One region of the Paraburkholderia jirisanensis genome, then DNA from elsewhere that is predicted to be linked to it. Evidence: riboswitches for the same ligand, from Rfam matches in the RefSeq annotation. Region 1 holds a riboswitch; each other region holds the start of a gene.
What was found. A riboswitch is a leader RNA that binds a small molecule or an ion and turns the genes downstream of it on or off. The one in region 1 is predicted to bind cobalamin.

Region 1 (3,554 bases):
TAAGCCGCAACACACCGAGTGCATCCGACGCATACTGCAGCGCGGCTTCGAGCGAATGGCTCCGTTCAGGTTGAATCGCAGGATTGCCGCTGAACGGAAAGAACAGATCGTTGAAGCCCGGCGCGCGAAACGCATCGGACCAGCTTGCAGTCGCCTTCCAGTGTTCGCTGAAGTTATAGCCGTAGCCGAGATAGTAACTGTTTGCCCCGCCGAAATCGGAGTACTGGTCGCGCCGCAGGTTGGCCTGCCACTGGCTGGCGCCAAGCCGTCCGCTGTAGCCGGCGAACAGCGAGTTCACGTGGCGCCCGGGCGCCGTGTACTGGTTCGAGTCGAGGCTCTGGTCCAGATGTTCGTAGCCAAGCTGCAGCTTCTGTTCGGGGGCGAGCGCGAAATCGTTTTGCCACGTGTACTGGCGGTTGTCGGTGTCGTAGCGGTACTGGTATGCGCCGTTCAACGCCGTGTCGTTGCGGTCGCTGCTGCGCGCGGCGACGAAACGGCTCGTCCACCAGTCGGTCAGCTTGCCGTTCGCGAACGCCGACACCGCCTGCACGCGGCTGTGAAGATTGTTGAGATCGCCAGGTAGCCCGAATGGATCGTCGAAGCTGTCGTTGCCGTTCGACTGGAAAAAGCGCACGCCCGCGTCCCAGCGCTCGCTGAACCTGTGCCGCAGCGACGCCGATACGCTCTGGTTCAGATAGCCGTTAGCGTTCGGGTTGACCGGCGCCAGCGCCGGGTCGATCGACGAGAAGCCGTCGTCCTTCGCGCGCGCCAGCTCGATGCTGAAGGTGGTGCGGCCGTCGCGATCGAGCGCTCCGTCGACACCCGCCGCCTGGCGCTGGGCGTGATAGCTGCCGAGCTCGGTCTCGAAGTGAAAGCGCGGCGGATGGTTGCCGCCATCCTTTGTGAACACCTGCACGACCCCGCCGATCGCGCCCGAACCGTATAGCGCGGACACGTTGCCGTTCACCACTTCGACGTGATCGATCTGGTCGAGCGGGATCTGTTCGAGCTGCGCGCTGCCCTGGCTCACCGAGTCGATCCGTACGCCGTCGACCAACACCAGCGATTGCGCCGGCGAAGCGCCGCGCAGGAACAGGCTCGCGGTCGAGCCCGGGCCGCCGTTGCGCACGATCTGCGCGCCCGGCGCGAGCGCCAGCAGGCCGGACAGATCGCGGGCGGTCGTGTCGGCGATGTCCTGTGCGTCGAAGCGCACGGTCTGCGGCAACGCATCGGCAAGCGGCTGCGCATCGCGCCGGGCGGTGACGACGAGCGGCGCAAGCGTGGCGACAGATGGGCCGGCAGGCTCTGCGCCGCTGAGCGTCGCGCTCTCAACGTTGCCGTTATGTGTGCTGCGATCTTGCGTGCCGTTTTGCGATGTGTGCAGTGTGTTGTCGGGATCGGCTTGCACGACGTGAACAGCTTGCACGGGCACGCCAAACGGCAGGCTCGCGCACGCACATAGCGCCGCGCGGGCGGTGGGTATGAGCATCGGAAAACGTTCCTGTGGACAGGGCGCGCGGCCTGTCCCTCGCAAGCCGATGCATGACAGGGCGCGTCATCGCGCACCCTCCTCTCTGGCCGGTATCCGGGCTGGCGACATCTCGGCCCGCCTTCCCGCGCAAGCTGCGCAGTGGCATGTGGCGCGTTCGTCGAACGCGCGCGGGGCCGACCTGCATCACGATGCGGTCGCTTACCGTTGCGAGGACAGCGCAGGTTGGCTCGTCCTGGCGGACTGCGCTCCCTGCTTCCCGTTTAACTGCGTGCGATACGAAAATCGCCCGCGGGCACCAAAGTGCGGCAAGTGTAGGAGCGCGCGCCGGGAGCGTCAAGAAAGCAGCAATATCGAAATGGGCCTGCGTGATCGGGCGCCGCGAATCTGCAAAAAACACGTATACGTCATGCGTTTTGCGCGGCATGCACGTGCCGCGTCGTGCAAAATATGCGTTGTTGTTACGTCTCGAAACGAGACAAATGCCCGAACGTCCGGTATTCCGCGCTAAAATGCAGCGTCTTTAGAGGACGCAGCTCATGCTCACCGAACTCGAAACCTTATCCAAAAATATCGGCCGGTTGATTGAAATCAACCAACGCCATCAAGAAGCACGTAGCGCGCTCGAAGAGCAGCTTGCGCACGCACGTACCGAATGCGAGGCCACTCGCGCGGAACTCGAGCAAACTCGCGAAGAGCGCAATGCGTTGCAAGCGGAGCGCGATACGTTGTCGGCGAAAATCGACGACGCACAGGTGCGCCTGAACGCCATCCTCGAAAAACTGCCGCGCGCACGTTCGCATGCCGAGCCCGACAGCCAGCTCGACCTGCTCGCGCCCGACGCGCACGAACCGCACGACAGCGCGCATAGCGACGTGACCCGTCACGGAGAAAACGCATGACCACGAAGCAGATCGAAGTGTCGATTATCGGTCAGTCCTATCGCCTCGCCTGCTCGCCGGAAACCGAAGGCGCGCTGCTCGAAGCGGTGGCTCGCGTCGATGCCGAAATGACGAAGATCCGCACGAGCAGCAGCGTGCGCGGCGTCGATCGCATCGCGGTGATGGCGGCCCTGTCGCTGGCATCGGAACTGCTTCAGCTACAAAGCAGCGTGCGTCACGGAGAATCTTTTCCTGCCGAGGAAATCCGGCGTACAATGGCGCAAATGAATGAGCAGCTCGGTGCAGTGATCGGGCAATACAGTGCTCAGTAAGCATCTTTGAACTGCAAGGTGCAGCAAGATTTCAGCAGTAGCGTTTTACGAGTTTGTTAAGGTTTAGCTTCCCTGCCTGGTTCGCCAAGGTCATATATTCCTTGAACCAATGCCATGTGCACGGTTGCGGAAATTTGTAGCACGGGTGTGCGCGTCACTCTGTCTGATGTACCCGAAGTGCTGCTAACTGCGACCAATTCTGAACCTCCGGTTCAGGATGCCGGCCTAGCGGCTAAGGCGGGGACCTATCTCAACGGCATCGGACATTCGTCCGGTGCCGTTTTTCTTTGTCCATTCGAATCATGCGCTATTGGCTAATGAAGTCCGAACCGGACGAGGCAAGCATCGACGACCTCGCGAATGCATCGCAGCGCACGTTGCCATGGACGGGCGTGCGCAACTATCAGGCACGCAACTTCATGCGCGACATCATGAAGATCGGCGACGGCGTGCTGTTCTATCACTCGAGCTGCCCGGAGCCCGGCATCGCCGGTCTGGCCGAGGTGTCGTCGACGCCCTACCCCGACCCGACACAGTTCGATCCGAAGAGCCCGTACTACGACGCGAAGTCGTCGCAGGAAACGCCGCGCTGGACCTTGGTCGACGTGGTGTTCAAGAAGAAGCTTCAGCTGATTCCGCTCGCCGCATTGCGCGAGCATCCCGAACTCGCGGACATGCGCGTGCTCGCGAAGGGCAACCGGCTGTCGATCACGCCAGTGACCGATACCGAATGGGCGTTCATTACGAAGCAGCTGGCCAGGAAAGCGTGATGCGCATTGCGTGAGCCTGCATGCTGCGCGCGACCCTTGCTTTCGTCCGATGGCGTTTCGGCATTGGCGCACGTCAGCGCTT
Region 2 (3,554 bases), on a different contig from region 1:
AGGCGATCAGCCGCGCGAACGGCTGCGCGCGCTCGCAGGCGAAGCCCAACGCAGCGAGGCGGGCGAGTGCTGACTGCGCGTGGTTCTCGGGTACGTCGGGCAATAGCACGCTTTGCCACGGCGTGATGCGCAGCGTGCCGTTGCCCGCTTCGCGAGCCAGTGTGGCGAGTTCGCGCAGTGTCGCGGCATCGAGGCGTCCGAGCGGCGGCTGGCCGCCGACTTGCGACAGCGCGCGTGAGGCGCCCGATGCGTGCGTGAATGGGCGCCCAGGCAGGTGGCCGGAAGGGTGCTCAGATAACCGCCCAGCTTCGCTCGCAGATTCGCGCTGCGGCTGCACGCCGAAACGCAATGCCGCATCTGCCGGTGTGCGTCGCCACGCAGCGATCTGCGGACCGCGCAGCAACGCAAAATCGAGGCGCGCTGCGGCGCGTTCGAGTAGCGCTTCTGCAGGATGCTGCGCGAGCAGATCGCGCATGCGCGTCATCTCGGGGGTGGCCAGCTCGATGAACGTGTCGAGTAGTGCGCGCACCAGCGCAGGCACCTGCGCCGGCCGCACTGCCGCGAGCGCGGTTTGCTGATGCGGCGCAACCGGGATGGTGCCGGCGAGGCCGAATGCCAGGCGCGGCCCGTCTTCGCACGGCAGCGCGGCGAGCCAGATATCGTGCGGGTGACCGAGCATCGTCAGGCGTTCGCCGCCATCGAGCTGCAATGCAAATTTGGGCGACAGCGCGGCAAAACGTGCTTCGCTGCGCAGCAGCGTGAGGATGTCTTCGGCGAGCGGCTGCGTGTCGATCAGTGCTGCAGGATCACGGCCTGCGGCTGGGCTCAGCATCAGGTTGCGCACGTCGTCTGCGGCCGGGTTCGCCGGCTGCGCGAGCGCGGTGTCTGCTGCGCTTGCGACCCCAGCGACCCCAGCGACCCCAGCAGGCCCAAGCCCGGCCGCCAGCAACCGCGCGATCAGCGCCTGTTGTTCACCCGCGCGCACGCCGCGAATCTGCAGGTTCGCGCGATTGGTCGCTTCGATCACTCCCGACGCATGGGCAAGCGCTGCGTCGGCAATCGCGTCTGCCGCGTCCGCGCTCAATGCGCCGCCGGGCAGCCTGATCCGGCACAGCCCGCCGTCGCGCGCCGCGACGATGCGCACCAGCCCCGGACACGCCGACGCACGTGGCGTGGCGGCGCTAACGGGCGCATCGACAGCAGGAAAGGCGTGGTTCAAATCGGTTACCGGGTAAGCGTCGCGCGACGGCCCGGGCATTTCGCCGCGCATACGGCGGCGAAAAAGCTCGGCATCGGTACACCCCGCCCGATGTTTGGCTGGCACGAACAGTGTTGCCGGCAGGTCTCCTGGCTCGCAGGTCGTGATCCACACCGCCTTCCCGGTTAGACCAGTGGCGCGGTTCAGGTGTGGACTCGCTGCATACAGTTGCGGGGGCAGCCACGGTGATGCGTGTTCCCTCTTCGGCCCCGAAGGGCGCCGGCGACGCTTATTATGCCTTTTTTCGCTACGCCCAACGACCGTGAGCGGCCCGCAAGGCCGCCGCGCGCGGCGTTGCGCCGCGCGGGTGCCTACGGGGGTGCCTACGGGGGTACCTACGGGGGTACCTAATGAGTCGCGCCGATTTTCACCAGCGCATCGAACGCGCTCTGGTTGCCCTGTGCGCGGGCGGTATCGAGTGCGGTGCTGCCGCGCGCATCGGTGTGATCCGGGTTCGCGCCGCGCGCCACCAGATCGGACAACAGATCGAGCCGCCCAAACAGCGCGGCGAACGATAGCGCGGTTTCGCCCGCGTTGTTGGTCTGGTCGATCGGGCACGAGGCCTTCATCAGGGTGCGGGCGATCTCGCTCTCGCCCTTGAACAGCGCACCCATCAGCGCGGTGTTGCCGTGCCTGTCCGCTACGCACGGATTGGCGCCGGCCTTCAGCAGAAACGCAAGCGCATCGGGATGATTGTCATAGGCGCTCAGGACGAGTGCGGTATAGCCTTGCGGCGTGGTTGCATCGAGTGGATAGCCGGCTTGCGTCAGCGCTTGCAGGATATCGACGCGGCCAAGGCGCGCGGCGTCGAACCAGTCTTCGTCGTATTGACGCAGTTGCTGCGCGGGGATGGCCGAAGGCGGTGTATGGAGTTCGCGGGTCGATGCGCATCCGGCACAAAGCGCGGTGCACAGCGACACGAGCGCAGCAAGCTGCGTGGCAGGCAATCGCATCATGGGCTCGAATTCAGGGGAGGGAGAACCTGCATGCTCTCGCGTGCCGACACCCGCGCACGGCACGCGAGTTGGCACGCGAGCTACACGGCCGCCTAGTTTTCCTGCAGCTTCGCTGCCAGGTCCGCCACCCGCGATACATCCGCGTGCGTCGCACTGGCCAGACGCTTGCCGTAGTCGGCATCGGCCTTGTAGAAGTACGACAGCATCGCGTACTTGTTCCTGTCGTTGGTGACATGGTTCAGGTCCGCCGACAGTGCGGTAATCAGATCGCTCTTGTCCTGCTTCGACAGCGCGCGATAGTACTCGCCGGCCTCGCGGAAGTTCAGCGTCTTGTGGATCGCCGCCTGCTGCGTGGTGCCGGACAGCGGCGTCTGCACGTACTTGTACTTCGGATCCTGCGGAATTTCAGCGAGCGTCGACGGTTCGTAGTTCACTTCGCCGGTGCGCTTGCCGGCGTTCAGCTCGCCGTCCTGATTCACGTTGGTGACCGGTACGATCGGCCGGTTGATCGGCAGATCGTTGAAGTTTGCGCCGAGGCGATACATCTGCGTATCGGCGTACGCGAACATGCGGCCCTGCAGCATGCGGTCTTCCGAAGGCTCGATACCCGGCACCATGCGCGACGGCGCGAATGCGGATTCCTCGGTGGACTGGAAGTAGTTGTCCGGCACCTGGTTCAGCACCATCGTGCCCACCTTGCGCTCCGGCACGGTGCTCCAGACTTTGGTATCGTCGAGCGCATCGTAGTCGAACTGGTTCAGATCTTCCGGCTTCAGCACCTGAACGTACAGATCCCATTTCGGGTAATCGCCTTTACGGATTGCGCCGTAAAGGTCGTTGGTCATCATGTTCCAGTCATTGCCAATCGATGCGGCAATGTTTTGCGGGCGAATTCCGTGAATGCCCTGCTCGCTTTTCCAATGGAATTTCACGTAATGCACTTCGCCTTTTTCATTGACGAATTTAAAGGCATGAACTGCAAAACCATCCATATGGCGATATGAATCCGGCATGCCTTCGTCCGAATACAGACGGGTCAGCATGTGGGTCGCTTCCGGCGAGTTCGCGAAGAAGTCGAACGCGAGATTCGCGTCCTGCACGCCAGTCACTGCGCTCGGCTTGTTGGCGTGCACGAAGTCCGGGAACTTGATTGCGTCGCGAATGAAGAAGATCGGCAGGTTGATGCCGACCATGTCCCAGTTGCCTTGCGTCGTATAGAACTTGATCGCGAAGCCACGCGGGTCGCGCGCCTGTTCCGGCGAACCGCGGTAGCCCATCACCGTCGAGAAGCGCACGAACACCTTGGTGCTGGTGCCCGGCGTGAAAACCTTGGCTACCGT
Region 3 (3,554 bases), on a different contig from region 1:
GTCGAACGATCTTGGCCCACAGGTGCAGAACGCCCAGGTCGATGCGGCGATCATGCTGGCCGATGCGCCGCCACGCGGCCTGACCGAGCGCACCGTGCTGGTCGAGCCGTTGTGCGTGGCGCTGCCGCGTACGCATGCGCTCGCACGGCAGCGCAAGCTGCACGCCGCGCAACTGGCGCAGGAACCGTTCGTGATCGCCAGCAAGGAAGTCGGTCCGGGCCTGCACGAAACCATCGCCGGCCATTGCCGTGAGGCCGGGTTCGAGCCGGACGTGCGCTTCGAAGTGCGCTTGCAGCAGACCGTGCTAAGCCTCGTCGACGAGGGTGCGGGCGTGGCGCTGGTGCCGGCATCGATGCGCCGCGCGCAGTTGGCGGGCGTGGTATTCAAGCCGCTCGCGGATGCGCCGACGGTTTCGCAGGTGCTGGTGTGGTCGCACGCAAATCGCAATCCGTGTCTTGCGCGCTTTCTGCAGATGGTGGGCGAGCTGCCGCTCGCACCGCTTGATGGCAGCCGGCGCGCGCATGTCGCACCGGCTGCGTAGAGGAAATGGGTTCGCGGATCAGGTCGTTGCTTCGCAGATCGGATCCGCGGGACTTGCCCGCTGCTACGCGCGCTTCAACCCGCGAGGCGCCCCGGCGCCCGTGCGCCGCGCTGCACGCGTTGCATCCGTTCGACGAGCGCGCCGAACAGCAACCCAAGCACGCCCCACAGCAGCGTCTGCATGCCGAGCGCCGCGACCCGGAATTTCCACAGCACGACGGCCGGGAACGCGGCCGGCACTTCGTTGATGTCCGGCAGGCCAATCTGCACGGCCGCGATGATCGCAACGAACAGCACGCCCGCCGCAATCGAGCCGTTCCACGCACCGAGGCGCGCCGCCGCATGGCGCCGCACCTTCATTGAAAACACCAGCGCAGTCAGCGAAATCGCGATCATCAGAAAGTACAGGCCGGTGCGATAGCCGATCGTTTCAGGGTCGCCGACCGACGGCGGATTCGGCGGATACTTGAGCGCCGGCACGATTGCGATTGCGACGAATGCGCCTAGCGCGAGCAAGGCCGACAGCGCACGCGCGCTGACACGGCCGGCCCGGCCGTGAAGGTACGCAAAAGTCAGCGCGAACAAGCCGCCGATCGCCGCGCCGTACGCGAGAACGCCGGTCAGCAACCCCAGCCCCGCCTGGGTCGGACGGCTCACCAGTTCTTCTTCATGTTCGTGCGCGTGGCCTTCAGCGGCCTCTTTCGCCGCGTCCGCTTTCTCTTCGAACGAGATCGCCTGATCGACTTGCGGCTCGCCCACCACGCGGGCAAACGCGAACGTGATGAGCCCCGCGGCGATGCCTGCCAGCATGCCGCGCACCAGCAATTTACCTACCATGTTCCGCTCCGGTTCAGTGGCAGGGGAAGCCGAGCAGGTGACGGCCGTCGTGCACGAACTCATGCACGTACATGCCCGGGATCAGCGAGGTGGCGCCCTCTTCGGCACCGACGAAATACAGCACCAGCAGCAACAGCAAGCCGCCGAACACGACCCATGGCAGCAGCTCGCGCAGCGGAATCGGCGTGGGCGCGGCGGCGGGCTCGAGAGCGTCGAGCGGCTTGAGTACGGTGTCGGTCATGACGGAGATCTCCTTGGGGATGCGCGCCCCGCTAGCGATAAAGGGAAAGGTGACGAAGCTGGGTCTGACTTACGGGCCACACCAGGACCATACCGGGTGGCCGATTACAGTGGCGCGACCGCGCCGGACTTGCACCGGCTTCCGCGCTTCGGATTGCGCTTATTCTACGCGTTAAACTGTGCCGCGCCAGAAGGGGCGTGGCTCATGCGCACTGCGCGTTTCAACGGAAAGGAAAAATGCAGACACGTCTGTTGCTGGTGAGCCATGCGCCGACCGCGGCGCAGCGCAGCGGCAGGTTTGCCGGCCCCGACGAAGGGCTCGACGCGCGCGGCCACGCTGCCGCTGCCGCGTATGCGCAGGCCGCAGACCTCGCGCGCGGCAGCAGCGCGGCGCTGACGAGCCCTGCGGCCTGCGCGCGTGAGACAGCAGCCGCCCTCGGGCTCGCTGCCACCGTTTGCGATGCGCTTGCAGAGACCGACTACGGTGCCTGGCGCGGCCGACGGCTCGCTGAACTCGCCGCTGAAGCATCGCAGGCACCGCATGCCTGTCACGTGCTCGAAGCATGGCTGCGCGATCCTGCCGCCGCGCCGCCAGGCGGGGAATCTTTCGATGCGGTGTTGGCACGCGTCGGCGCATGGCTCGACGGTTTTGCCGCGCCCGATGAGGCACAAGGTCGCGCATCCGATCGCACCGTGATCGCTATCACCCATGCGGCCGTGATGCGCGCGGCGATCGTTCATACGTTGCACGCTACGTCCGCCGCCTTCGCGCACATCGAGATTGCGCCGCTTACGGTGGTCGAATTGCGCCGGTCCGCGCGCGGCTGGGCATGGTGGCCGGCACAGGCGACTGCACTGGCGACTGCGCCTCGGCAATGAGTCATGCGCGCTAAACGGCGGCTTCACGTGGTCCCTGTCGCACCACGCCCCGTGCACGTCGAACTATTTTGTCCGCTTGCCGCGGCTTTTTTTGACGTGCGATAACACCACGGTTCCGACGTTCACGTTTTCCCGAGGCAATCCGATGGCTACGCTCGAAGCGTTTCGCTCCGTGCTCGACGACACACGCACGCCCGAGATCATCCGCAACCACATCATCGATTCGCTGCAGTACGCGCTGCGCAATTACGGCCAGGTCTTCACGTCGAAGGAGATCGAGTGGCTCGCGACGTGGGACGACGCGCGCATTCCGCTCGCCGCATCGCGTGAGTTGAACAAGCGTACTGCCGAGAGCACTGGCTGAAACGACGCAGCGGCCGGCGCTAGCGCGCGGCCGCCGGGCGGCGGCTCATGTGGGCCGACTCAGGCGGGCCGACTCAGGCGAGCCAAATCACGCAGGCCGACTCATGCGAGCCAAATCACGCAGGCCGATCAAGCCCGCCGCCGCTCAACCCCGGCATCAGCGTACCGTTGCCATGCGTAAAGTCGAGCACGCGGCGCGCCGACTCGACGCCGGTCACCGGCAAGCCGGCTGGATCGAGCATGCCGATCTGCACCAGCACCGACGCCTGATCCCAATACGCGTGCACGCTGTCGATCCGCTCGCCGCGAAAGCGCACCACTGCCAGCATCGCCACTTCGAAGTAGCGGCCGGTCGGCGCGACGCCTGGCAGCATCCAGTGCATCTCGACGTCGTGCGTGCAGCACATCACGAACTCGTCGACCAGCCGGTCGACGCCCACCGTGCGCGACACCGGCAGCATATGCGCATCGGCCGGCATCGAATTGATGAAATGCTCGCTATAGAAGCGCTCCAGCGATTCGCGGCCGACGCCGCCGGTCATGGTCGGCACGTCGTTGAAGTATGGGTCGGACACCATCGTGTCCATCAGCGCATCGAAGTCGCGCGTCACGTACTTGTGATACGCGTGCCGCTTCCACACGCGCTCGATCGCGAACATCGGGCCCATGGTCTTTTTCAGCAACGCGAGCGAGCG
Region 4 (3,554 bases), on a different contig from region 1:
GCGGATTGATCCCGCGCGCCTCGAGCGCCTCGATCAGCGCGTCGAACACTGCCGTATTGGCTGCCTGCAGATGCGCCTTGTAAAACAGGATCGCCGCCACCGGCGCATTGGCGCGCCAACGCGCCTGCCATTGTTCGATGGTCGGCGTATCGTGCGCCGGGTGGTACAGCGCGGCGGCAGGCAACGGCACCGGCGGCGCCGGCTCGCGGCCCCAACCCAACCCGCGCCACGCGATGCAGCGCAGAAAGCTATCCGCATTCTGCTGGCCGCCTTCGCGCAGATAGCGCCACAGTTGCTCGCACAACTGTGCATCCGCGGTGCTGCGGGCGGTGAGGTTCGGGTCTTGCTGCAGGTCGCCGGAAAACATCGCGAGGATCTGTTGCTTGCGTTCGGCAAGCGCGACGACCTGTTCGATGCCGTATGGCCAATACGCCTCGCCGCCCAGATGATCGACCACGACGATGCGCGCGTGCTGCAGCACGTCTTCGACGTAGAAGTCTACCGAGGCCGGCTGGCGCAGATAGGTGACGTTGGCGAGCCGCACGCTCGGGAAACCTGCCGGCAGGCGCGGCACGACGCTCGCGAGCAGCGATAGCGTCGTGTCCGCCGAACTGAGCACGACGATGTCGGCCGGACGCTGATCGATGCGGATCACGCCTTGCGTGTCGTCGACGAAACCGCCCGGTGTGGTGCGCAGTAGATGCATGACGGCGCTGCGCTATGCCTGCTGTGCGGGTTGCGCCGGCTGCGCGAGCGCGGCGTCGAGCGCGCGCTGCAGCACCGGCTGCTCGAGGTCCGCGCCGATCATCACGAAGCGGCTCAGCGTCGCTTCGCCCGGCTGCCAGCGGCGGTCGAAGTAACTGTCGAAGCGACGCCCGACGCCTTGCACAACCAGACGCATCGGCGCGTTCGGCAGTGCGGCGAAGCCCTTTACGCGGTAGATCGTGTGCTGCTCGACGACGCTTTGCAGCGCCGCGATCAGCGCGTCGCGCGAACTCGCGCGCGCCTCGACCACCACCGAATCGAACTCGTCGTGATGGTGATCGGCATCGTCGGCGGAACCGTGGTGATCGTGCCGCAGATGAATCGTTTCCTCGGACGCCGATTCGAGCCCGAGCAGCGCGTGCAGATCGAGTTGCCCGTTGTGCGCTCGCACGACCTTGACCTGCGGCGGAATCTCTTCGCGAATCGTCATTTCGACCGCGTTTTGCTGCGCATCGTCGAGCAGATCGATCTTGTTGAGAATCACCAGGTCGGCCGAGCACAGCTGGTCTTCGAACAGCTCGTGCAGCGGCGATTCGTGATCGAGATTCGGATCGGCCTTGCGCAATTCATCGACTGCGGCAGGGTCTTCGGCGAACTGGCCGGCCGCGACGGCAGGCCCGTCGACCACCGTCACCACCGCATCGACCGTGAAACTGCTCTTGATCGAAGGCCAGTTGAACGCTTGCACGAGCGGCTTGGGCAGCGCGAGGCCGGAGGTTTCGATCAGCACGTGATCGATCGTGTCGCGCCGCTCGACCAGTTGTTCCATCACCGGAAAGAACTCTTCCTGCACGGTGCAGCACAGGCAGCCGTTGGCCAGCTCGAACAGCTGGCCTTCGATTTCGCGGCCTTCTTCATCGCAGCCGATGCCGCAGCCCTTGAAGATTTCGCCGTCGATGCCGAGTTCGCCGAACTCGTTGACGATCACCGCCACCCGCAGGCCGCCGGCATGTTGAAGAATATGGCGCAACAAAGTGGTTTTGCCGCTGCCGAGAAAGCCCGTGACGATCGTCACCGGGATTTTGCGCATCTGGGTTTGCATGGGTGAGGTGAAATGCAAGAAGTGGTGGACGGAACGCCGCGCCCCGCGGCGTCAAGCCTGCTCTTCTGGCCGGTATCCGGGCTGGCGAGAGCGCCGCTTCACCTTCCCACGCAAGTAGACGATTTCTCGCGCAGTGGTTGTCTGGCGGCGCGGCCTTGCGCACCGCCAGCGAAGCCGGCTCTGCATCGCGACTGACGCGATGCGCTCGCCTTCCGTTGCGGGGGCAGCACAGGTTGACCCGGTCGCCGCGCGGCGGCGGACGGGGCCCGCTGTTTCCCGTTTAACTGCGCACGCCAGAACGCGCTCGCGAGCACCAGAAGTGCGTGCGAGTGTAGGCCCGGCAGTGCTGTGCGTCAAGAAAGGCGCCTGCAAGCTGCGCCGCACGGCAAGCGGTTACGAAAACTGCGCGGCGAGCTTCGCCAGATAGTCTTCGATCGGCACCGACGAACGCAGCGCGACCAGATCCTTCGACATCTGCCCGACCAGCGTGCGGAACTGCTTGTTGGCGCCCGTTGCGAGCGCGTAGATCTCGTCGACGATCAATTGCGGATCGTCGCGCAGGTTCGGGTCGCTCGACGCGAACAGCGCCTGCACCTTGTCGACGATGCGGTCGTAATCGTTGATGGTCGGATCGGTGCTGAACGTCATGTTGGACGCGAAGCTGTTGTCCTTGAAGCCGCCGGACTCGACGAGGTGCAGATCGATCGAAAGCGGCGCGAGCTCGTAGTACAGGCCCTCGATCAAGCCCTCCAGCGCGAACTTCGACATGTTGTAGAGCGAGCCGGTGGGCACCGCCGTCGTCACGCCCATGAACGAACTGATGTTGATGATCTTGCCGCGCTTTTGTGCACGCATGTGCGGCAGGAACGCGCGGATCACGTTGATCGGGCCGCGCACGTTGACGGCGAATTGCCAGTCGATGGTTTCCTCGCTCGCGAATTCGAGCGGGCCGTATGCGCCGACACCCGCGTTGTTGACCACTACATCGATGCCGCCGAATACCTCGATCGCCTCGTGCGCCGCGCGGCGTGCTTGCGATGCGTCGGTCACGTCGAGTTCGATCACATGAATACGGTCGTGCTGCGCCAGTTCATTGCCACGTGCGGTATCGCGCATCGTCGCGGCGACGTTCCAGCCTTGTTCGGCAAAGTAAAGCGCTGCGCGCTTGCCGAGGCCGCTGCTTGTGCCGGTGATGAAGACGGTGTGCGCCATGAAGGCTCTCCAGATGGGTAAAGCGGCTAGCCGCGGGTTGAGGGTGTTCTTCGTTGTTATGGACTTTACAGTCAATATAAGAAGAAAAAATATCCCACGTGATCAACATAGTGGGCGTGTGGCGATGCCGTCTATAAACATCCTAAACATCATTAAATATGCAAGAATATTCGCTTTATCCGGCTTCGAATCCAGCACATCTTCAGCAGACAGCATGTCGCCTTGCCGTGCGGATCATGGCTCCAGAAATGGATCGAACTGTCAATAAACGATCTGAATGAGCCTTTATCGTTATCGCGACGGCACGCATGGACGTTTGTGTGCGCCGGGCCGGCCACGCGCCCGCCTGTGCTATCGTATGCGCGCGTCCGGTGCCGCCCTGCGTTTTCACGCGCACAGGTGGTTAAACGGGAAACAGGAAAGCGCGGCCTGACGCAGATCGCCGCCAAACCTGTGCTGTCCCCGCAACGGTAAGCGGCCCGCAGATCCCACTCTGCACAGGCGTTTCAAAGCCACTGCCCGGCAACGCGGGTGG

Region 2: it holds a riboswitch for cobalamin, as region 1 does, so the genes downstream of both, ACYVNQ_RS12985 (precorrin-3B synthase) here and ACYVNQ_RS34385 (TonB-dependent receptor plug domain-containing protein) in region 1, are expected to answer to the same signal.
Region 3: it holds a riboswitch for cobalamin, as region 1 does, so the genes downstream of both, ACYVNQ_RS15545 (CbtB domain-containing protein) here and ACYVNQ_RS34385 (TonB-dependent receptor plug domain-containing protein) in region 1, are expected to answer to the same signal.
Region 4: it holds a riboswitch for cobalamin, as region 1 does, so the genes downstream of both, cobW (cobalamin biosynthesis protein CobW) here and ACYVNQ_RS34385 (TonB-dependent receptor plug domain-containing protein) in region 1, are expected to answer to the same signal.

What each region holds. Positions count from the first base shown of each region.
Region 1 is NZ_BAAGSQ010000033.1:543,738-547,291, forward strand. Features, by position in the region: gene ACYVNQ_RS34385 (TonB-dependent receptor plug domain-containing protein) at 1-1,489, opposite strand, end outside; cobalamin riboswitch at 1,560-1,806, opposite strand; gene ACYVNQ_RS34390 (ATPase) at 2,029-2,391, shown strand; gene ACYVNQ_RS34395 (cell division protein ZapA) at 2,388-2,702, shown strand; RNA gene ssrS (6S RNA) at 2,769-2,950, shown strand; gene ACYVNQ_RS34405 (EVE domain-containing protein) at 3,005-3,472, shown strand.
Region 2 is NZ_BAAGSQ010000025.1:237,142-240,695, forward strand. Features, by position in the region: gene ACYVNQ_RS12985 (precorrin-3B synthase) at 1-1,258, opposite strand, end outside; cobalamin riboswitch at 1,321-1,497, opposite strand; gene ACYVNQ_RS12990 (ankyrin repeat domain-containing protein) at 1,606-2,214, opposite strand; gene ACYVNQ_RS12995 (catalase) at 2,307-3,554, opposite strand, start outside.
Region 3 is NZ_BAAGSQ010000025.1:871,046-874,599, forward strand. Features, by position in the region: gene ACYVNQ_RS15535 (LysR family transcriptional regulator) at 1-541, shown strand, start outside; gene ACYVNQ_RS15540 (CbtA family protein) at 616-1,377, opposite strand; gene ACYVNQ_RS15545 (CbtB domain-containing protein) at 1,391-1,618, opposite strand; cobalamin riboswitch at 1,658-1,814, opposite strand; gene ACYVNQ_RS15550 (histidine phosphatase family protein) at 1,855-2,496, shown strand; gene ACYVNQ_RS15555 (hypothetical protein) at 2,642-2,860, shown strand; gene ACYVNQ_RS15560 (dienelactone hydrolase family protein) at 2,976-3,554, opposite strand, start outside.
Region 4 is NZ_BAAGSQ010000025.1:223,602-227,155, reverse strand. Features, by position in the region: gene cobN (cobaltochelatase subunit CobN) at 1-706, opposite strand, end outside; gene cobW (cobalamin biosynthesis protein CobW) at 719-1,807, opposite strand; cobalamin riboswitch at 1,858-2,140, opposite strand; gene ACYVNQ_RS12940 (SDR family oxidoreductase) at 2,201-3,019, opposite strand; cobalamin riboswitch at 3,372-3,554, shown strand, end outside.